DNA from 2 places in the Herbaspirillum sp. WGmk3 genome. Region 1 is predicted to be linked to the other one. Evidence: riboswitches for the same ligand, from Rfam matches in the RefSeq annotation. Region 1 holds a riboswitch; the other holds the start of a gene.
What was found. A riboswitch is a leader RNA that binds a small molecule or an ion and turns the genes downstream of it on or off. The one in region 1 is predicted to bind cobalamin.
Positions count from the first base shown of each region.

Region 2: linked by a shared signal. The riboswitch ahead of MKD49_RS06730 (CbtB domain-containing protein) and the one ahead of MKD49_RS01230 (TonB-dependent receptor) in region 1 are both predicted to bind cobalamin.

Region 1 is NZ_JAKYWT010000001.1:313,507-324,205, reverse strand. It holds gene MKD49_RS01250 (sulfite exporter TauE/SafE family protein) at 1-296, opposite strand, end outside; gene MKD49_RS01245 (CysB family HTH-type transcriptional regulator) at 483-1,424, shown strand; gene MKD49_RS01240 (chemotaxis protein CheA) at 1,524-3,452, opposite strand; gene MKD49_RS01235 (protein phosphatase CheZ) at 3,452-4,201, opposite strand; cobalamin riboswitch at 4,701-4,978, shown strand; gene MKD49_RS01230 (TonB-dependent receptor) at 5,058-7,034, shown strand; gene MKD49_RS01225 (iron ABC transporter permease) at 7,057-8,040, shown strand; gene MKD49_RS01220 (ABC transporter ATP-binding protein) at 8,037-8,846, shown strand; gene MKD49_RS01215 (outer membrane protein) at 9,012-9,620, shown strand; gene MKD49_RS01210 (porin family protein) at 9,973-10,584, shown strand; gene MKD49_RS01205 (cobalamin-binding protein) at 10,630-10,699, opposite strand, start outside.
Region 2 is NZ_JAKYWT010000002.1:133,836-144,534, forward strand. It holds gene MKD49_RS06675 (MOSC domain-containing protein) at 1-59, shown strand, start outside; gene MKD49_RS06680 (branched-chain amino acid ABC transporter substrate-binding protein) at 134-1,300, shown strand; gene MKD49_RS06685 (hypothetical protein) at 1,396-1,875, opposite strand; gene galU (UTP--glucose-1-phosphate uridylyltransferase GalU) at 2,210-3,223, opposite strand; gene MKD49_RS06695 (hypothetical protein) at 3,303-3,710, opposite strand; gene MKD49_RS06700 (GlsB/YeaQ/YmgE family stress response membrane protein) at 4,135-4,386, shown strand; gene pgm (phosphoglucomutase (alpha-D-glucose-1,6-bisphosphate-dependent)) at 4,701-6,350, shown strand; gene MKD49_RS06710 (hypothetical protein) at 6,519-6,899, shown strand; gene MKD49_RS06715 (hypothetical protein) at 6,950-7,096, shown strand; gene MKD49_RS06720 (hypothetical protein) at 7,464-8,159, shown strand; gene MKD49_RS06725 (hypothetical protein) at 8,357-8,992, shown strand; cobalamin riboswitch at 9,061-9,291, shown strand; gene MKD49_RS06730 (CbtB domain-containing protein) at 9,431-9,646, shown strand; gene MKD49_RS06735 (CbtA family protein) at 9,657-10,409, shown strand; gene MKD49_RS06740 (ferredoxin) at 10,473-10,699, shown strand, end outside.

The sequences.
Region 1 (10,699 bases):
CCGTCGCTGACGGCACCGAAGTGCTTGAGCAGCAGGGTGGTCACCAGCGCAGCGGGCAGGGCGCCATAGGACAGGCGGCGCACCACATCCCAGCGTACCGTACCCTTGAAGCGATGGGCCAGGGTGCCGGCGGTCTTGGTCGCGGAGGCAAAGGCCAGGTCGGTGCCCACGGCCACCGAGGGATGAATGCCGAACAGCAAGGTCAACAGCGGTGTCATGAGCGAGCCGCCACCGACCCCGGTCAGTCCGACCAGCAGTCCAACGGCAAATCCGCTTACTACATAAGAAACAGTCATAACACCTCGCCCATTAGTCTGCGAATCGTAATAAACTTATGTTTCAAACCAAACTACATAGTATTTATTTGCTTATATACGCCTTTGGCATATGGAAATGCGCCAAACGAGGCAGGTAAGGCCGGTGAGGCCAGCAAGGCAGGCGCGGTGCGCCGCCATACCAGGTAGAAGCGAAGGAATTCCCTCATGAATCTTCATCAATTCCGTTTCGTTCGTGAAGCGGTAAGGCAGAACTTCAACCTCACGGAGGCCGCCAAGGCCCTGTATACCTCGCAGCCCGGGGTCTCCAAGGCCATCATCGAGCTGGAGGAGGAGCTGGGCGTGGACATCTTCACGCGCCACGGCAAGCGTATTCGCGGCCTGACCGAGCCGGGCCGCGCGGTGCTGCGCTCGGTCGAGCTGATCATGCAGGAAGTGGATGGCCTCAAACGTATCGGCAAGGAATTCGCCGCCCATGACAGCGGCAGTTTCACCATCGCCACCACCCACACCCAGGCGCGCTATGCGCTGCCCAAGGTGGTGCAGGCCTTCACGCAGAAGTATCCGAAAGTGCATCTTTCCTTGCTGCAGGGTAACCCCAAGCAGATCACCGAGATGGTGCGCAACGACCAGGCGGACATTGCCATCGCTACTGAAGCGCTGGCTTCAGGCGAGGGATTGGTCTCGCTGCCTTGTTATCAGTGGGAGCATGTGGTGGTGGTGCCGCCGGATCACCCCTTGCTGCAGTCCAGAAGCCTGACGCTGGAAGAGATTGCCGGCAATCCCCTGATTACCTACGATTCCGCCTTCAGCGGCCGCAGCAAGATCGACCATGCCTTCTCGCTGCGCCAGTTGAAGCCTGACGTGGTGCTGGAAGCCATCGATGCCGATGTGATCAAGACCTATGTCGAGCTGGGCATGGGCGTGGGCATCATCGCCGGCATCGCCTTCGATGCCGAGCGCGACCGTGGCTTGCGCGCCATTCCGGCCGGCCACCTGTTCGGCACCAATGTCTCGCGGGTGGCCTTGAAGCAAGGGGCGTATTTGCGGGGATATGTCTATACCTTCATTGAATTGCTGGCACCGACCCTCAATCGCAAGCTGATTGCGCAGGTCATGGAAGGCGAGAAGGACATGTATGAACTTTAAGGCGTAAGGCCCGGCGCCGAGCAGTGCGCCAGGCCTGAAACAAAACGGCCGGATCCTTGCAGATCCGGCCGTTTGCGTTAGCAGCGCTTGGCGGCAATCTTATGCCACCGCCGTGCGCTCCAGGTCGCGGCAGCCATCCAGCAGGAAGGACAGGCCCACCACCAGCACCAGTTCACCTTCGGCCGAACGGGCCGTACCGGTGATGCCGGCAGTGTGGATTGCGGTCAGCGGCTTGATCACGAGATCGGCCGTGCCTTCCACCGATTCCACGCCCAGGATGTAGGGGTGGGGAACCGCCATGACGATACCCACTCGCTCATTGCCCGGCTCGTAGCCCAGCACGCCGGCCAGCGAATTGACCGGCAGCGGACGGCCCTGGTCGCGCAGCACCGGGGCGCCGCCGACTTCGTCGAAGGTTTCCGGCAGCTCGACCACGCGCTCCACCACCGCCATCGGCAGGGCCAGCGGAGCACCGGCGCAGCGCACCAGCATGGTCGGGATGATCGACAGTTCGATGGGCAGGCGGATCGAGAACTTGGTGCCCTTGCCGATGGTGGATTCGATGCGGATGGTGCCGCGATGCTTTTCCACCGCCGTCTTGACCACGTCCATGCCCACGCCGCGTCCGGAGACGCTGGAGGCCACTTCTTTGGTCGAGAAACCGGGCAGGAACACCAGCTGCAAGGCTTCGTCGGAGGTCAGCGCCTGGTGTTCGTTGATCAGGCCCTTGGCCAGCGCCTTGTTGCGCAGCATGTCCGGGTCCATGCCCTTGCCGTCATCGAAGACTTCGATCATGACGCTGCTGCCGGCCTGCCAGGCGTTGAGCGAGATGGTCGCCTTGTTGGGCTTGCCGGCGGCGGCGCGGTCCACTTCGATACCGTGGTCCAGCGAGTTGCGCAGCATGTGCACCAGCGGGTCGTAGAGGCTGTCCACCACCACGCGGTCGACTTCGGTTTCGGCACCGGTGATGACCAGGTCGACGTCCTTGCCGAGGTCCTTGGCCAGTTCGCGCACCAGTCGGGGGAATTTCTGGAACAGGCGGCCGACCGGCTGCATGCGCGTGGACAGCGTGGCGCGTTGCAGTTCGCTGGAGTAGCGCGAGGCGCGGCCCAGGGTTTCGGCCAGGGTCGACATCAGGGCCGCAGCGGTCCCTTCGAACTTGAACTGCTGCAGCTTTTCCAGCAGCACGGCAGCCTGGTTGGCGGCCTGCACCGATTCGCCGGCCACTTCCAGCAGGGCGTCCAGCTTGACGGCATCGATACGGATGCTTTCTTCCTTGGCCCCGCCAGGGGAATCGGTGGCGCGGCGATTCTGCTGTACCGGCGCGGCGGCCTTGGGCTCGCCATCGGCTGCGGGCGCGGCAGGCGCGGCGGCAACGGGTGCCGCTGCGGCGGCAGCCACCGGGGCCGCCTCGGCGCTACCCTCCGCGACCGGCGCGGCAGCCGCACCGGGCACCAGGGCCTGGTAGAGGGCGGGCCAGTCCAGTTCGCCATTCTTCATCACGCTGGCACTGCCATCGACGCTGACGGCGGCCACTGCAGCGGCGGCTGCGGGCGCGGCCACCGGTGCTGCGGCTGCCGGTGCTGCGGCTGCCGGGGCAGGCGCTGCTGCCGCTGGGGCAGGGGCCGGCGTGGATTCGCTCTTGCCTTCGATGGCCTGGGTCAGGATGTCCTTCAGTTCGGCCGGCATCGAGGCCAGGCTGTCGGGCGCCGCACCGTTGGACAATTCGTTCAACTGGTCGGCCACGAAGCCGCTGGCCTGCAGCGCTGCTTCGATGGCCAGCGGCGTGACCGGGGCCTTGCCGGTGCGCAGCGCATCGAACAGGTTTTCGGTCAGGTGGCAGGCCGACACCATGGCCGGCAGGTTCACGAACCCGGCGCCACCCTTGATGGTGTGGAATGCGCGGAAGACCGCGTTGAGGATTTCAAGGTCATCAGGATGTCGTTCCAGCGTCAGCAGGTGCTCTTCCACGTTGGTGGCGAGATCCAACGCTTCAACGACAAAATCCTTGAGCATTTCGTCATCCATTAGAACCCCAGGCTATCGAGTAAGTCGTCCACGTCGTCCTGCGCCATGGCGGTGCCTCCCACGGAGGGGCCATTCATCAGGGTTGCCGGTTTGTCTGCATCGATCTGCGCCTTGACTTCCGGCGGCGCGTTGTCGCGCAGCAATTGCGCCAGTTCGCGCTCGGCGGCGGCGGTGATGCCCACGATCTTCTTGATCAACTGGCCGGTGATGTCCTGGAAGTCCTGGGCCATCATGATTTCCAGCATGCGCGCCTTTTCCGCCTCGGTCGATTCCATCACCGAATTGGAGAACTTCTGCGAGTCGCCCGCCAGAGCCTTGAATTCCTCGATGTTCATCTGGCCGGCATACAGCTTGGTCCAGCGCGCGTTGATGTCCTTGGCTTGCTCCTGCAGGCGGTCCTGGGCCGGCATGCCGGAGTCCAGCGCATTGAGCACCTTGTTGGCGGCCTGCTCGGTGAGGGTGGCGATGTGTTCCAGACGGCTCTGGGCGTCGCCGATCTGCTCGGCCACGTCGGTCAGCGAACGGTCGTAGCCGAGTTCGCGCATGGAGTCGTGCAGCAGGCGCACGATACCGCCCAGGCGTTCGTACATGGGCTTGTCGCTCTGGTCCTCCTGTTCGCCTGCAGCCGCTTCTTCGGTGCCGGCGGCGGCGGGGGCGGCGGCAGCGGCAGCCGGTTCGGCAGTCATGCCCGGTAGCGTCTGCGAGGAAATTTCGTCAAACAATGCTTCCAGATCAACGTCGTCGCTCATGATTACTGATTCTCCCAACAAAGGTGTGCGCTCGTCGGCGCACTGCTGTGCAAAGTTGCCCGTAGGCGGATCTAATGCGTCGTTCCGGGAGGCACAGCCACTACCACCGCCCCGATATCAGACAGATATCGGCAGCCAGAGGCAGTCTCTGAAGGCCCGCAGACCACGACAACGTTCAGGATGACAGTGAGGCCGGCCGACCCCGCAAGGGTCCGCCGGTCGACGATGCCATGGCGCCGAGTATAGGACCGCTTGGCGTGATCTCATCGGCCAAACAGCGAGTGAAATCCCCCATTTGTTTCAATTTTTCGGCCCCACCACAAAAAATTGGCAAGAACCGCGATTCAAATGTTTTTTGATAGAAAAATCGAATTTTTTCTATATATCACTGCTGAGGATGGATTTTATCCGGCTTTTTCCTGAAAGCAATTGCGGCTGTCCCGCTTGTGCTGATTTACATCACCTGGGTGCTGCGGCTTGTGGCGTGTACGCTGCACGCCTACAATGGCGCGGTTTTGGTGCCCGCCGGCGTGTCCTCGCCGGCAGTTAAACGGGAAACACGCGCCAGACCGCCTGCAGCCAGCAGGGCGGTCAGCCAAGGTGTACTGCCCCCGCAACGGTAACCAGGTGCCGGCGACGATGTGACGATGCGTCGCGTCTCGCCGGCGAGGCCTCTTCCACGCCACTGTGTTTTTGCGCGAACGTTCACTTCGCCACATGGGAAGGCCGATGGTCATGCCTGCAGTCCGGAGACCGGCCAGAACAGGAGGAGCCCGCACAGCCAGTATTGGTGCGGTTTTCCGTTGATTGCGGCCCGCGGGGAGGCTGGCTGCACAGATTCTTTACCTGATTTTTCATGCATATCGCTTATTTCCAGGCCCGCTGTGGCGGTCCTCGCCCCCGTATTGCCCTGCGCACTGCCAGTGCGCTGATTCTTTCGGCTTTCGCTGCGTCGACCCACGCCGCCGATACCAGCCAGCCACTGTCGGCGGTAGTGGTCTCGGCTTCGCGCTTCCCCAATGATCCGGCATTCCCGCCGGTCGCTGCCACCGTCATCACCGCCGAGCAGATCCGCGAAGCCGGCATCGACAACGCCAACGAAGCCATCCGCAAGCTGGGCGGCGTCTATGGGCGCCAGAGCCTGTCCGGCCCGCGCGACTTCCCGCTGGACCTGCGCGGCTTCGGCACCAATGGCGACCAGAACATGGTGGTGCTGGTCGATGGCGTGCGTATTTCCGAGAATGAACTGGCCACGCCGCTGCTGTCGGCGATCCCCATCGAGACCATCGAGCGCATCGAGATTGTGCGCGGCGGCAGCAGCGTGCTGTATGGCAGCGGCGCTACCGGCGGCACCATCCAGATCATCACGCGCCGCCCGCAGGCCAATACCGTGCGCGGAACCGTGATCGGCGAAGTCGGCAGCAACGGTCAGCGCGCCGGCCGGGCAGCGGTTTCGCGCGGCTGGGACAACATGTCCATCGACGCCAGCTATGCCAAGTCGCATGCCGACAACTGGCGCGACAACAGCAAGTCCAATCAGGAAAATTTCAGTACCACGGTGCAGTGGTTCGCCAGCGACTGGCGCTTCGGCCTGCGCGCCAACTTGTCGCGCGCCGATTTCGGCCTGCCGGGCAGCCTGAGCCAGGCGCAATATGACGCCAATGCGCGCCAGACCAGCAAGCCGCTGGATCACGGCTCCTATGACAATGACAGCATCACGGCCTTCCTCGAGCGCCGCTTCGGTGCCTTCGACGTGGCGGCCGAGCTGTCGCATCGGGAGAAGATTTCGCGCTCCACCTATGTCAGCAGCGGCTCCACCGCGCAAGCCAACATCCGGACCACCCAGTTCTCGCCGCGCCTGCGTCACGTACTCGACAGCGGCCTGTGGAAGAACGAGGCCATTGCCGGCGTGGACCTGGCCGAATGGAGTTCGGCCACCAATGCCAGCTATGGCAACAGCGATGCCTCCCAGCATTCGAAGGCGCTGTACCTGCGCGATGAAATCGAGTTCGACCGCAACGCCCGCCTCGCTGCCGGCGTGCGCCGCGAGCAGTTCACCCAGCAGAGCGATTCCGGCGCCTATGGCCGCACCAGCGCCGTCAATGCCTGGGATCTGCAAGCCAGCTATGCGCCGCTGCCGCTGCTGCGCGGCTTCGTCAAGACCGGCCAGAGCTATCGCCTGGCAACTGCCGACGAGAACGGCTTCACGGCCTTGCCCAGCGGCGCGGTCCTGAAACCGCAGGTTTCGCATGACCTGGAACTGGGCGCGACCCTGGGCCATACGGCGCGCCAGGTGACGCTGCGCTGGTTCCGCCATCGCGTGCGCGACGAGCTGTATTACGACCCGACCGCCAACGGTGGCTTCGGGGCCAACAGCAACCTGGCCCCGACCCGCCATCAGGGCGTGGAACTGGAAGGCCGTGTGCAGCTGACCGAGACCCTGGGCTGGAGTGCGACCTACCAGCACATCAATGCGCGTTTCGAGGAAGGCGACAACAGCGGCAAGCAACTGGCGCTGGTGCCGGCCAATACGCTGTCGACCCGCCTGAACTGGAAGTCCGGACAGCAAAGCGCCGACGTCGGTGCACGCTGGGTGGACCGCCAGCGCATGGGCAACGACTTCGCCAACACCTGCGCGCGCATGCCTTCGTTCACTACCTTCGATGCGCGGTATGCGGTGCGTGTCAGCGCCTGGGAATTTGCCGTCACGGGGACCAATCTGGCTGATCGCAGGTATTACTCGCAGGCGTATGACTGCAGTGGCGGGGCGGTCTCGGGCATCTATCCGGAGGACGGACGGGCCCTGAAATTCACCGCCCGCTACGACTTCTGATGCTGACCTGATCCTGGCCCCGATGCGACGTTACCTGCCTGTGCTGTGCACCTTGCTGCTGCTGTCCCTGCTGGCCTTGTCGGCGGCGGTGCTGTGCGGCAGTACTGGCTGTTTGCGTCCTTCGGCCTCCGCCGACCAGGTGGCGATGCTGCTGTCGCTGCGCGTGCCACGCGCGCTGACCGCCTTTGCCGTGGGCGGCGCGCTGGCCCTGTCGGGGGCGCTGATGCAGGTACTGTTGCGCAATCCGCTGGCCGATCCCTATGTATTGGGCTTGTCGGGCGGTTCGGCGGCCGGGGCCTTGCTGGCCATGCTGGCAGCCCTGCGGCTGGGCTGGCCGGTACAGGCCGTCACCGCACCCGGCGCCTTGCTGGGCGCGGGGCTGGCGATGCTGCTGCTGTTCGGGCTGGTGCGTCCCTCGCTGCGGCATCTGGCGGTGTCTCCCTTGTTGTCCAGCCAGCGCCTGTTGCTGACGGGTGTGATGCTGGCAGCGGGATTCGGTGCGCTGATTTCGCTGGCGCTGTCGATTGCGCCGGATGCGCAGTTGCGCGGCATGGTGTTCTGGCTGATCGGCGACCTCGACGATGCGCGCCTGCTGCCGTTGATGGCACCGGTGTTGCTGCTGGCATTGCTGTGGAGCTGGCGTCATGCGCCCTCGCTCAATCTGCTGGCACGCGGCGATGCCTTTGCGCAGTTGCTGGGCGTGCCGGTGATGCGCCTGCGGGTGATGCTGCTGTGTGTAGCGGCCGCGTGCACGGCCAACGCCGTGGCCATGGCAGGGACCATCGGCTTCGTCGGACTGGTGGTGCCGCATGGCTTGCGCCTGCGGGTCGGCAATGACCAGCGCCTGCTGCTGCCGGCCTGTGTCCTGGGCGGCGGGGCCATGCTGACGCTGGCGGATCTGCTGGCGCGTACCGTGGTCGCACCGGTGCAACTGCCGGTGGGAGTGATCACGGCACTGGTGGGCGTGCCAATGTTCCTGTGGCTGCTGGCGCGGAGCCGCCCATGACGAATATGGCGCATTCTTCAGTGCCCGTTCTGCAGACCCTCCAGCTGGCAGTGCACGCGGGTGCGCGCGTCCTGCTGCAGGCGCTGGATTGGCAGGTCCGCGCGGGTGAATTCTGGTGCGTGCTGGGGCGCAACGGGGTCGGCAAAAGCAGCCTGCTGCATGTACTGGCCGACTTGCAGGCGCCGCATGCCGGCGAGGTTCTGCTGCAGGGAAGGGCGCTGTCGTCCTTTTCGCCGTCGCAACTGGCCTTGCAGCGCGGCCTGCTGTTGCAACATCAACAGGATGCGTTTTCGCTGCCGGTGCTGGATGCCGTCATGGCGGGCCGCTTTGCCCACGGCGATGGCTGGGGCGGGCCGGAGAAGGACAGCGCGCTGGCCTTGTCCGCCCTCGGACAGGTCGGCCTGTCCGGCTTGGCGGGGCAGGATCTGTTGCGGCTGTCCGGCGGGGAGCGCCAGCGCGTGGCGCTGGCGACCTTGCTGGTGCAGGCTCCCGCGCTCTGTCTGCTCGATGAGCCGACCTCGCATCAGGATATCGCGGCCCAATTGCAGGTAATGCAATTGCTGCAGGAATGGGCGCAGGAGGGCAGGGCCGTGGTAGCCAGTTGTCACGATATCAATCTGGCGCGGCGCTTTGCCTCGCATATCCTGCTGCTCGACGGCAGCACCGCGCACGGCGGCACCGCGGAAGCCATCCTGCAGCCTGCAGCGCTGGAGGCGGCGTATGGATGCCGCTTCTTCCCGGTCGCAAGCCTGGACGGTGTGGTGTTCGTGGCGAGCCAGGGTGAGCAGGAGAAGCGCAGGGTTTGAAAGAAGCTTCGTATTCTCATCTGCTGATATGTTGTTTTTCAGCAAAAGAGCTCAAAAAATCAACAGAAAACTCTTTACCAATATTTACGAATTCTCGCCTCCCGATATAATTGCCGCCGGGGAAAACCCTGACGAAGTACTGACAATTATTTAGGGATATCAGGAATGAAAAAGAATATCGCAGCAGCAGTTGCAGCAGTTGCAGCAATCGCAGCAATGATGGCCGCCGGTTCGGTGGCAGCGCAGACCGTTGACAGCGGCGTGTACATCGGCCTGGAAGGCGGCGTCGCCACCATCAGCAGCATCGCTACCCCGACCAACGGCGTGAAGACCTCCGAAACCAACGAAACCGGTGCCCTGCGCGCCCTGGTTGGTTATCAGATCAACAAGAACTTCGCGATCGAACTGGGTTACTTCGCCACCGACGACTTCAAGCAAGACGGTACCAACCGCACCGGTACCGTGCGTTACAACGTCAAGGCTGACGTCAAGGGCGCCGATCTGTCCGTGATCTACAAGTTCACCGAATTCGTGCCAGGCCTGTACCTGAAGGCGGGTGCGACCCGTTCCAAGGTTTCCCTGGAACTGAGCCAGCCGTCCGGCACGAGCTCCTTCTCGCAAACCGGTACCGGTTACCTGTACGGCCTGGGCTATGAGTTCGCCGTGGCGAAGAACGTTGGCATCAACGTTGGCTACACCCGCTTCGAAAAGTTGGGTGGCGAAAGCGACAACAAGATGAATCTGTACTCGGCTGGCGTGAAGTACAAGTTCTAAGCTTTACCTGCAGTTTTGCGGGTCTTGAAATCCCTCCCTGGTGGAGGGATTTTTTTCGTTCGCGCGATCCACTGACGATTTGTCTTCTCGCTGCTGGTCGAGCAGGCTTTCCCTGATGATCCCATCAAGGGCAGCGCCAAACTTTCTTCCATTCCCGAAAAGCTTTTGGAGTGACATCGAACTCCGTCGACAAAGCAGTTGAACTTTGGTGTCAGACAGCCATGACAGCCTTGTTGCTCATTAATATCGCGCCGGCTTTCCGGTTCCTCTTTCTGGATCGGATGGCAATCTCCGCGCCGGTCTGGTGCCGTTGCGGATCTGTCAAACATGCACTTACTTTGTCGGGGTAATGATGAGCAAAATCAAATTGCTGGTGTCCGGGACGATGCTGCTGGTGGCTACCGCTGCATCGGCGCAGGCGGTCAAGGCCGAGCGGGGATTCTATGTGGGCTTGGAAGGCGGGGCCGCCACTTACGATACCGATATCGAACGCGACCGTGATGTCCGCGAGAACAATGATGCCGGCCTGGTACGACTGGGCGTCGGATATCAGTTCAATCCCAATTTTTCGGTGGAGGCCGGTTATTTCCGGATCGGGGATGCGACGCTGGAATATCGCGACCGATTCTCCCGGGATTTTTCCAGCGGCGGTGTGAAGGGCTTCGATCTGCTGGCGACCTACAAATTCACCGGTGGATTGCCTGGAGTGTATCTCAAGGGCGGGCTTACCTTGGCAACGCTGACTGAGAACGGGTCATATGAATTCAATGATGGCTACATGTCATCCGTCAGCCGTACCCGCTCGAGCGAATCGGGAGCCGGCTATCTGCTGGGTCTGGGCTATGAGTATGACGTGACCAAAAGTGTCAGCCTCAACGGCGGTTATACCCGCTATCAGAGTCTGGGCGGCAATTCCCATGCTCACGTCAATCTGTTCAGCCTGGGCCTGAAATATCGCTTCTGAGTGCTTCATTCTGACGCTGCACATCCCTCTTCGTGAGGGATTTTTTTATTGAGCGCTTGTTGCTTGCCGTGCCTGATCCAGCTTCCCGCACACTTCCTGCGCCGCCTCCAGCACC
Region 2 (10,699 bases), on a different contig from region 1:
GCGGGGAGGGCGGCGTGATCGAGGTCGGCCAAGCCTGCGAGTGGGAACTGAATTTCTGAGCGTCCCGGCGGGTAGCCCCGTCAATCTCAATCCAGACTCAAGCCATCTCGGCAGTACCGCAGCAAGGAACAAGATGATCAAGGCATTGCGACAATCCCTCCTGCTCACCCTGGCTCTGGCGGGCGCAGGGTGCTTTATTGCCAGCGGCAGCGCAGGGGCCCAGGCACGTACCGTGCTGATCGGCCTGGCCGCGCCCATGAGCGGCCCGTCCGGCAGCACGGGCGTGAGCCTGGAACGCGCCGCCCAACTGGCGGTGGACGACATCAACAACAGCAAGCCCGTCATCGCCGGCGAGCCGGTACTGTTCAAGCTGCTGCCGCAGGACGACCGGGCCGATCCGCGCACGGGCGAGCTGATCGCCGATTACTTCGTCAAGAGCAAGGTGGCCGCCGTAGTCGGTCACTGGAACAGTGGCGTGGGCATCCCCGCCGCACGCATCTATGCCGCGGCCGGCATTCCGCACGTGGCCCCCGCCGTAACGGCCCCGGCTTACACGCAGCAGGGCGACGCCAGTGCCTTCCGCATCGTGCCGCACGACGGCGAGGGCGCGCGCCTGACCGCCGACTATGTCGTCCGCGAGCTGAAAGGCGTCAACGTCGCCGTGATCGATGACAGCACGGTGTTTGGCTCCACTTACGCCGATGAATTCGTCAAGTCGCTGACGGCCTTGCAGGGCAGGGTCACGGGACGCTATGCGGTGAGCAGCAAGACCTCCGACTTCAACAGCGTCCTGCGCAGCATCCGCGACAGCCATCCCGACGTGGTCTTCTTCGCCGGACTCGATGCTCAGGCCGCGCAACTGGTACAGGACCTGCGGCGTCTGCAGATCCGCGCCCCGCTGGTGGGGATCGGCGGACTGGTGGGGCCGACCTTTCTCAAGCTGGCCGGTGCCGCCGGGGAGGGGGTGAGCGTGGTGGAACCGGGACTGCCTTCCTACAAGGGCCCGCAGTGGAGCCATTTCGAACAAGCCTGGAAGGCGCGTTATCAGTGCGAGATCTATCTCTATGCGCCCTTTGCCTATGATGCCGTGCGCGTGATCGCGGCCGCCATGCGCGAGGCCGATTCGGTGGAGCCGGCCAAGGTCACGGCCAGTCTGCACCGGATTCGATACAAGGGGATTTCCGGCACGATCGCCTTCGATGCCCAAGGCAACTTGCGTGATCCCGTATTTACCTTGTATCGCGTCAGTGGCGGACGGTGGCGCGTCGTGCGCAGCATCGGCAATCCGGACAGGAGTTGAGGGCGATCGAAGAATTCGAAGGAAATTCTCGCTGCCAAAAACAATGCCGCCCGGATGAACCGGGCGGCATTGCTGTTTGCGAAGAGCAGGGGGGCTTACTTCTTGGGACGTCCCACCTTCAGCGGGGTCAGGCTGCCGAGGATGTCCTTCAATTCGTTGATCTTGAGGTTCTTGATCAGCGACACGCCGATACGCAGCAGGTCGCTCTTCTTGATCTCGACACCGGACTTCAGGCAGGTCTTCTTGACCTGGGCCAGCACGGCGTACTCGTTCTCGGGCATGGTGAAGCTGTCGCGCACTTGCTTGACCTTCTTGGCCTTGGGGGCTTTCTCGACTTTTTCTACCTTCTCGGCCTTGACCGGCTTGTCGGCCTTTTCAGGCTTGACGACTTTCTCGACCTTCTTTTCGGCCTTGGGTGCTGCCGGTGCAGCTGCTGCAGCGGCCGGCTTGGCGGCTGCGCGGGTGGCGGGCTTGACGGCTGGTTTCTTCACCGCGGCGGGCTTGGGGGCTGCCGGCTTGGCGACAGGTTTCTTGGTTTCGGTTGCTGCTGCTGCGGCTTGAACTCTGGTGGCCATGAACGCTCCTCTGAAAATTGATATAAACAATATATATTTTTTGCGCCTTTGCCGCAACATTCCTGCCGCCTGGCAACGATTTCATCGTCGTATTTCGATGTTGCAAACGTTTTCAGGGGTGCGGTGACCACAGCATACGCGCCTGGCCGTATTGCGGCGAATTACTTGTCCCGGGCGAAATGAACTTCTCCAGATTCATGGCCGCGATGCTAGCAAGTCCAGGTTAAAACTCTGTGACAAAGGTCAAAACAATTTATACGAAGCGCAAAGCCACAAAAAAAAGCAGCCCGGCCTTGCGGACGGACTGCAATCAACAACGCTCTCTACCGGGGACTTACATGATGCTGTTGGCGACGGCTGGCAACTTATCGCTGGAGACCGGTGTGCTGCCAGGCTGGTTGCCGGCAGCAGTCTTCAGTGGGGTCACGGTGGCCGGGCCCTTGGGCTGGGCGGCCTGCGCCAGATCGTTCTGGCTGGTGAATTCCTGCAGGAACTGGGCGAAGCCGGTGCCGACTTCCTTGTGCTTGAAGCCCATGGCGACGGCTGCCTTCAGGTAGCCCAGCTTGGAGCCGCAGTCGAAACGCTGGCCTTCGTAGCGATAGGCCAGGATCTGTTCCTGTTCCAGCAGGGCAGAGATGGCATCGGTCAGCTGGATTTCGCCACCGGCACCGGTGCCGATGTTTTCCAGGCGCTCGAAGATGGCCGGGGTCAGCACATAGCGGCCCACGACGGCGAGGGTCGACGGTGCGTCTTCCGGCGACGGCTTTTCGACGATGCCGCTCAGCAGCTCGGTACGCTCGCCGTGTGCGGTGCCGCTGACGATGCCGTACTGGCGGGTTTCCGGACGAGGTACGTCCTGCACGGCCAGCAGGCTCTTGCCTTCACGTTCGTACAGTTCGGTCATCTGTGCCATCACGTTTTTCTGGCCGGGCGCGGCATCCATGAAATCGTCAGCCAGCAGCACGGCGAAGGGCTCGTCACCCACCAGCGGCTTGGCCAGCAGCACGGCGTGGCCCAGGCCCAGCGGCTCGGCCTGGCGTACGTAGACGCAGTTGATGTGCTTGGGAATGACGTTGCGGATGGTTTCCAGCAGCTTCACCTTGCCGGCCGCTTCCAGTTCGGATTCCAGCTCATAGGCCTTGTCGAAGTGGTCTTCGATGGCGCGCTTGTTGCGGCCGGTGATGAAGATCATTTCGGTAATGCCCGCTTCCACCGCTTCTTCAACGGCGTACTGGATCAGCGGCTTGTCGACGATGGGCAGCATTTCCTTGGGCTGTGCCTTGGTGGCGGGAAGGAAGCGGCTGCCGAGGCCAGCGACGGGGAAAACGGCTTTGGTGATTTTTTTCATGGTAAGTCCAGTTTTGGTTGAGTGAAGGGCGTGACACCCAAAGGCACACAATGCAGGCTTGCTAGCGACTCGCGCCTCCTCACGCCTGTCTGTTGTTCTTGATCATCTTCATTTGCAAAAACGCGCGGCATCCCTGAAACAGGGGCGCGACGCCGGGGAATGCGTGGCTCAATGCATGCGCCGCAGTCTCCAGCAGGGAAGCGCGCGGCTGACGGCGCGTTGCCGGTACAGCGGCCGCTGCCTGCTCATCGACCAGCGCGATGCGCTGCGGCAGGCTGCCTTCGTTGAGTTGGTCCAGCACCGAAGCCAGCTGTGGTGCCTTCATCGAAATCTGATGCAGCATCTCGGCCGATTCGCGGGCGTAGCGGGCATAGTGTTCGACGAAATCAGCGCCCTCGGCGGCCTGCGGTGCAGTGCCGAAGGTGTTCAGCGCGAAGGCATTGGCAAAGACGGGTGACGGACGGGCACTGGTTTCGGTGGCGGACATGATGGCGGCTCTCTTGGAAATCGGGCTGGCGAATGCGGTATTGGGCAGGCGCGGCGGCAAGCGATGGATGCTGGGTTCGATGCTGCACTGCGCTTATGTGCAGCAAGAGTAAAAAAACTCGCGCTTCCTCTCTATAGGAATGCCGCCTTTTGCGATGTAGGAAAAGAGGAAGGCGCGGCCATGACCGCTTTGCGCGCCGCAAACCAGCCTGGCCTGGCGCTGATCGGCTCAACAGCGCCACATGCCGGGCTTGTCCTACAAGGAAATGGGCCGCTGTCCGATACCTTGCCGACGCGCGCTTTTCTATCATCACCTCATCTGTTGCGCAGAGCGCTTGCAGAGAAGTGGAAGCAAGAGGAAGCCCCTGCATTGCACGGTTTCCGACATCAACCCAAGAACGACAGAACGATTGAAAGGGAACATCATGGAACACGGACTCATCGCATGGCTGATCATTGGTGCCGTCGCCGGCTGGCTGGCCGGTGTGCTGGTCAAGGGTGGCGGCTTCGGTCTGCTGGCTGACATCCTCATCGGTATCGTCGGTGCCGTCATCGGTGGCTGGCTGGCCGGGCTGCTGGGCATCGCCGTGGGTGGCGGCATCCTGGCCTCCATCGTCACCGCGACGCTGGGTGCGATCGTGCTGCTGGTGATCGTGCGCGCCTTCCGGCGAGCCTGACCAGGCCAGCACGCGGCCACGCCTGAAGGGGCGCGGCCGGTGTTTCTGCCCTGACCGAATGCGTCCGTGCCAAGGCCCGGACGCGTTTTGCTTTTCGGCAAGAAGCTTCATGCGTCAGCGGCACTCGCGCATCGCCGTGGCCCGCAAAGCCCCGTGAAGAGTGCCTCGTGGCAAGCTTTCTGCAAGAATCTTCATATCGATGCTGCAGCGCGCCATCCTGGCGTTACAATGTCCGGGACGTTGAAAAAAGATCAAGTAGCGAAGTGGCCGTGCCACCTCGTTTCCTCAGATATCCATTCATCCAGAACAAACCTATGAGTAGCGTCAATCCCCTCGCCGGCAAGCGTGCCGCACCCTCAGCCCTGGTGAACCTGCCGGTGCTGCTGTCGAACTACTACAGCCTGCGTCCTGATGTGGCCGATGCCAGCCACCGTGTGGCGTTCGGTACCTCCGGCCATCGCGGCAATGCCAATCTGCACAGCTTCAACGAATGGCACGTGCTGGCCATCACGCAGGCCATCTGCGACTACCGCAAGGAGCAGGGTTTCAAGGGGCCGCTGTTCCTGGGCATCGATACCCACGCCCTGTCGGAACCGGCCTGGCACAGCGCACTGGAAGTGCTGGCCGCCAACGAAGTGGTGACCATGCTGGCCGAGGGCAGCCCCTATGCGCCCACGCCGGCGGTGTCGCACGCCATCCTCACGCACAACCGCGTGCACCGCGACAAGCTGGCCGATGGCATCGTGGTCACGCCTTCGCACAACCCGCCGGACAATGGCGGTTTCAAGTACAACATGCCCAATGGCGGTCCCTCGGATTCCAACGTCACCAGCTGGATCGAGAAGCGCGCCAATGGCTATCTGGAGCAGAAGCTGGAAGGCGTGCGCCGCATCAGCTTCGAGAAGGCCCTGAAGGCCGAGACCACGCGCCGCTACGACTATCTCGACAACTACGTCGGCGACCTGCCCAACATCATCGACCTGGGCGCCATCTCGGCGGCCAATGTCAAGATCGGCGTGGATCCGCTGGGCGGTGCCGGCCTGCATTACTGGTCGGCCATCGCCGATCGCTACAAGCTCAACCTGGAAGTGGTCAACACCGATGTCGATGCCAGCTTCCGCTTCGTGCCGCTGGACTGGGACGCGCAGATCCGCATGGATCCGTCCTCGCCCTATGCCATGAGCGAGCTGATCGCCCTGAAGGACCGTTTCGACGTCGCCATGGCCTGCGACACCGACCATGACCGCCACGGCATCGTCGCCAAAAGCACCGGCCTGCTGCCGGCCAACGACTACCTGTCGGTTGCGGTGTATTACCTGTTCCGCCATCGTCCGGCCTGGCGTGCTGACGCGGCCGTGGGCAAGACCCTGGTGTCGAGCCAGATGATCAATCGCGTGGCCGATCACCTGGGCCGCAAGCTGCTGGAGATGCCGGTCGGTTTCAAGTGGTTCGTCGATGGCCTGTACGACGGCAGCCTCGGCTTCGGTTGCGAGGAAAGCGCCGGCGCCTCCTTCGTGCGTTTCGACGGCCAGCCCTGGAGCACCGACAAGGACGGCATCACCGCCGCCTTGCTGGCCGCCGAGATGACCGCCCGCACCGGCAATGATCCCGGTCAGATCTACCAGGACCTGACCCGCCAGTTGGGCGCGCCTGTCAATGGCCGCAAGGAAGCCGCCGCCACGCCGGAGCAGAAGGCGCGCCTGTCCAAACTGTCGCCGCAGGATGTGACGTCGACCGAGCTGGCCGGCGAGACCATCCGCGAGGTGATGACGACCGCACCGGCCAACGGCAAGCCCTTCGGCGGCCTGAAGATCGTCACCGACAATGGCTGGTTCGCGGCCCGTCCTTCCGGTACCGAAAGCATCTACAAGATCTATGGCGAGAGCTTCCGCGACCAGGCGCATCTGGACCGCATCTTCGCCGAAGCGCAAGAGATCGTGACGCGCGCGCTCAAGGCCAGCTGATTGCGCTGACGTCCTGCATTGCGCATGCCGATGACGCCGCCACCCCTTGGGGCTGGCGGCGTTTTTTTTCCGGCCTTCCTACAGGCGAATGGGCCGATGTCTGGCTGAGGGCAGGGCAGGGGCTTCGTAAGATGAGGTATTGTTTGCCACCTTGTCAGGAGGACCGCCATGAACCTGCCTCGTCCGGATCTCGCTGCAGAGTCCGCTGCAGCGCAGGGCGCGCGACCACCGGAAACCCCGGCAGCCGCACTGCTGCGTCCACCCGGCACGCCGCCTGCGCCGTCAGGCGCGCCCGTGCCGGATCACATCGTGGCCGATCCCGGCCATGTCGTTGAGCCCGACGGCACCGAAGACCCGCTGGCCAATGCCGATGATGGCTTGCTGCCCATGCTGCCGGCACGGCCCGGCGACCACACTACCCCGTTACCCTCAGAGGAGAACACCATGCACAAGCCCCAGGACACCCCGCCGGTCGAGGTCCCGCCGCTCGATCCGACGCCGCCCCAGGACCCGATTCCCCATCAGAACCCGATGGCCGGCCAGGGTTGAGCTTGCCTGCCGGATCTGCCACCCGAATTGCCCTGTCCGAGGAGGTCTGTTTGTACCATTCCCTGCACACTCCCCAAGAAACCCCGCCGGTCAACGAGCCCAACCTGCCGCCGCCGGCACTGCCCGATGATGAGCCGGTGCCGGTGCAAGATCCGCCCGACAATCCCCGGCCTTCCGACAAGCCTTTGCGCATGTAAGTAGCTGTCGTTGAGCGCGCTTGCGAAGCAGGCGCGCCGTTCTTCGTTGCGCTTGCAGCCGTCCATCGCGACCTTGGTTTTTGCATTTCCGTTCACGTCTTGCGAGCGATCGAGCGTGCAACATGCCGCTACGCGGCCATTGCGACTGCGCGCTGTCTTTTTCTTTCATATCGCCCCGGAACCGCCCTGATTTCGGTCCGCACCATCTCCTTTGCAGTCTGCCATCTCTCCCCGCCATTCTTTCGCGTTGATTGAGACTTTTCTCGTTCAAGCCGCTTTGCATTTGTGAAAGCATCTGCTTTTTGCGGAGACAGCAGATGAATTGAGCAGGACTGCCACCTCCGCCGTCCTTGTCAGGAGTGGCACCTTGTATCCCTATCCTCCGCAGTCCATGGGTTTTCCCGCTGGCCGCCGCCACACCGTGCTGGCGGCGCTTCCCCTGCATGTGCTGGTACGCCTGCAGCCAAGCGGCAGCAGCACCGCCCGGGTGCTGTGCGAGCCGGTCAAGGCCGGGCCGGCTGCCGGTGCGCAGGCCATGGTGCTCTACCTGTCTCCCTTTGATGCGCATCTCGATGCGCTCTGGCTGGGTCTGGCTGTGGAGGATTACCAGATACTGCCGGTGGCGTCCTTTTCCCCCGATGAACTGGTGGCGCGTCATCAGGGCCACTTGCCGTACTGCCTGCATCTGGCATGGGGCGCGCACGATGGCCGCATCGCCGTGCGCGCGCAGGGCGATCCCGTGCGGCTGTCGTCGGCGCGCGTGGCGCAGGTGTCGGCGAGCATCGACAGCATCCCGCTGGACATCGGACTGGCCGATCTCGAATGCCACGCCCGGCTATGGGAGTGCGCCGGTCTCTACGCCCATGCGGAGACAGCGGCCCGGCTGGAACAACTGAACCCGCAGCAGCGCCACCGGCATGCCGAGCGGGCCATGGAGCGCATCCCGGGCCGCACTGAACCGGGCCGGGAAATCAACCAGATCGCGCTGTATGACGCCGAATCGGCGCAATGGCACTTCGTCGCCCTCGATTTTCTTGCCGAGATGGTCGCCGGGCCGCGCTGAGGCCGTCGCGAGCCGACATCGGCCTCTCGGTGTTGTCGCCGGGCGCACAACAGGGCGCACGCCGTCCGTGGCAAGTGACTTGTTCCTGCTCATTGAGAGTTTTCTGATATCCATGGCATTGCCCTTCTGCAACCATGGTGGCCGGTTGTGTTTCTGCTGCAGCCGATCTGATCCGCCGTCTGTTGAAGGAGCTGTCAATGATTTGCTTCCTTGTCCATGCCTCTCCCTGGAAGAAGTGCGCGCTGCGCTGCCTGCCCTTGGTCCTGCTGTTCGTCTGTCTGGCGGCGCTGCCCGGTCCGCCATCGCCGCCCGAAGAAGTGCTGGCCAGTTGCCTGGCCGTAGACCATTTTCCCCTCAGCCGGGTCAGCATCGATCCGGTCGCAGGGCGGGTCGAGGTGATGGAAAGCGGCCCGGCATCCCCCTACAGCCTGTATCTGCCCGATGGCGACAATCGTCAGTGGCGCATCGGTTATGCCAGCGGCAAGCCCCCCGGACGTGACTATCTGTTCGTCAATTCCCATCGCGGCTACCTTGACCGGGCCATCGGCCTGTCACCGGAGCGCGCCCCCCGGCTGTCCCGCCCGCAAAAGGCCTCGTTTGCCGTGCTGGGCTTCCTGGGGGATCGCTACCTGTGCCTGATGGAAGTGCACGGGCACGGTCCCCGGTCCGGCCAGCGCTCGGTGTACGTGGCGCGCATTCCCACCCGCATGGGGGCGGAAATGAGCCTGTATTACAAGCTGGCCGCTTCGCCTGCCTTGCCGCAACTGCCGGCTGCTTCCTCCAGTGCATCCCCCTCATCCTCCTCGCCGCTCCAGCCCGCCTTGCCCCGCTGAAGTTGCCGCCAGCCCCGTGCAGGCTGACAATGCAGGTTGCCCAAGCCCGCCCCCGCCTTTATACTTCGCCCCTTAGCATTGCTTCTGGTATTCCGTGCGCACCCGCGCCCGGGATTGAAACGGGAAGCCGGTGCGGCCGGTGCCACAGCATCGGGCCAAAGCCGGCGCTGCCCCCGCAACGGTAAGCGAGGAAGGACACGCACTACGCCACTGTGCCCCGCGCATGGGAAGGCGCCTGTCCCGAAGCCCAAGGCTTCCCCTCGCCAGCCCGGAGACCGGCCCGAGGCAAGTTCTTGAATGCATCGCGGAGGGCGATCATGCGGAAAGCTTCCATCATTTCCCGCTGGTGTGAACCGGTGCCGTCAGCCGACGGCGGGATTGTGCTTGGGCGCTCGCCGTGTGGCTTCCTTCGTTTCATCCACCTGCCAAGGAAAGCGCATGTCCACTCCCTCCGGTCTCGACGCCCGTCACACCGCTGATTCTTCCTCTTCCAGCCGCTCCGGCAGCCAGGTCTGGCGCGACCGCATCGCGCCCTCGCTGCTGGCCTTCGCGCTGGGCGTGGCGCTGATCTACGGCGCCGGCTTCGCCTCCAAGGTCGAGCTGCACAATGCCGCCCACGATGGCCGCCACTCGGCCGGTTTCCCCTGCCACTGAGGAGCGGACGATGAACTGGACCGTATTCCGGCGCATGGCGTCGGCAGTGGTGGTGGCGGGCGCCTTGTCGGGCGTGCTGCTGTCGGGCGTGCAGCAATTCCAGGTCGAAAAGATCATCCTCAAGGCCGAGGAATATGAAAAGGCCGGCGAATCGGCGGCCCCCGCGGCCGATGACCACGCCCACGAACCCGCCGCCCAGGCGGCTGCGCACGAGCACTCCCATGCGAACGCACATGAGCACGAACACGCGCATGACGCCAATGCCTGGGAGCCGGCTGACGGCGCCGAGCGCACCGGCTACACCGTGCTGGCCAACGTCAGCATGGCGGTCGGTTTCGCCTTGCTGCTGGTGGCGGCCTTTGCCCTGAGCGGACGCCAGATCAGCTGGCGCAGCGGCCTGCTGTGGGGCCTGGCCGGTTATGGCGTGTTCTTCGTCGCGCCCTCGCTGGGCTTGCCGCCGGAAGTCCCCGGTACCCTGGCCGCACCGCTGCAGGCGCGCCAGCTCTGGTGGGTGATGACCGCCGCCATGACGGCGGCCAGCCTGGGCCTGTTCGTCTTCACCCGTGGCTGGCCGTGGAAGCTGGTCGGCGTCATGCTCCTGGTGGTTCCGCATTTCATCGGCGCACCGCAGCCGGATGTGCATGGCAGCGTGGCACCCGAAGAGCTGGCACAAGCCTTCATCCGCGCCACGGCGACGGCCAATGCCGTGTTCTGGCTGGCGCTGGGCGGCTTGACCGGTTTCTTCTATCGCCGCTTCGGCTGATGGGCTGGCCCTGACGGCCCCTGTCCGGCGTTGCTGCGCCGGGGAAAGTAAAGCATCAAAGCCATGAGAACTCATCATCGTCACGTGCTCATGTGCGTGGGTCCGCGTTGTACCGAAAACGGCGTGCTGGCCGAAGCCATGTTCGGCGTGCTGGGCGAGCAGATTGACGCCCGCCCCGAGCTGCGCGTCAAGCGTACCCGTACCCACTGCATGGTGGCCTGCAAGGCGCAGGCCCCGGTGGTGGTGGTCTATCCCGAGGGCGTGTGGTATCGCTGCGAGGATGCCGCCGC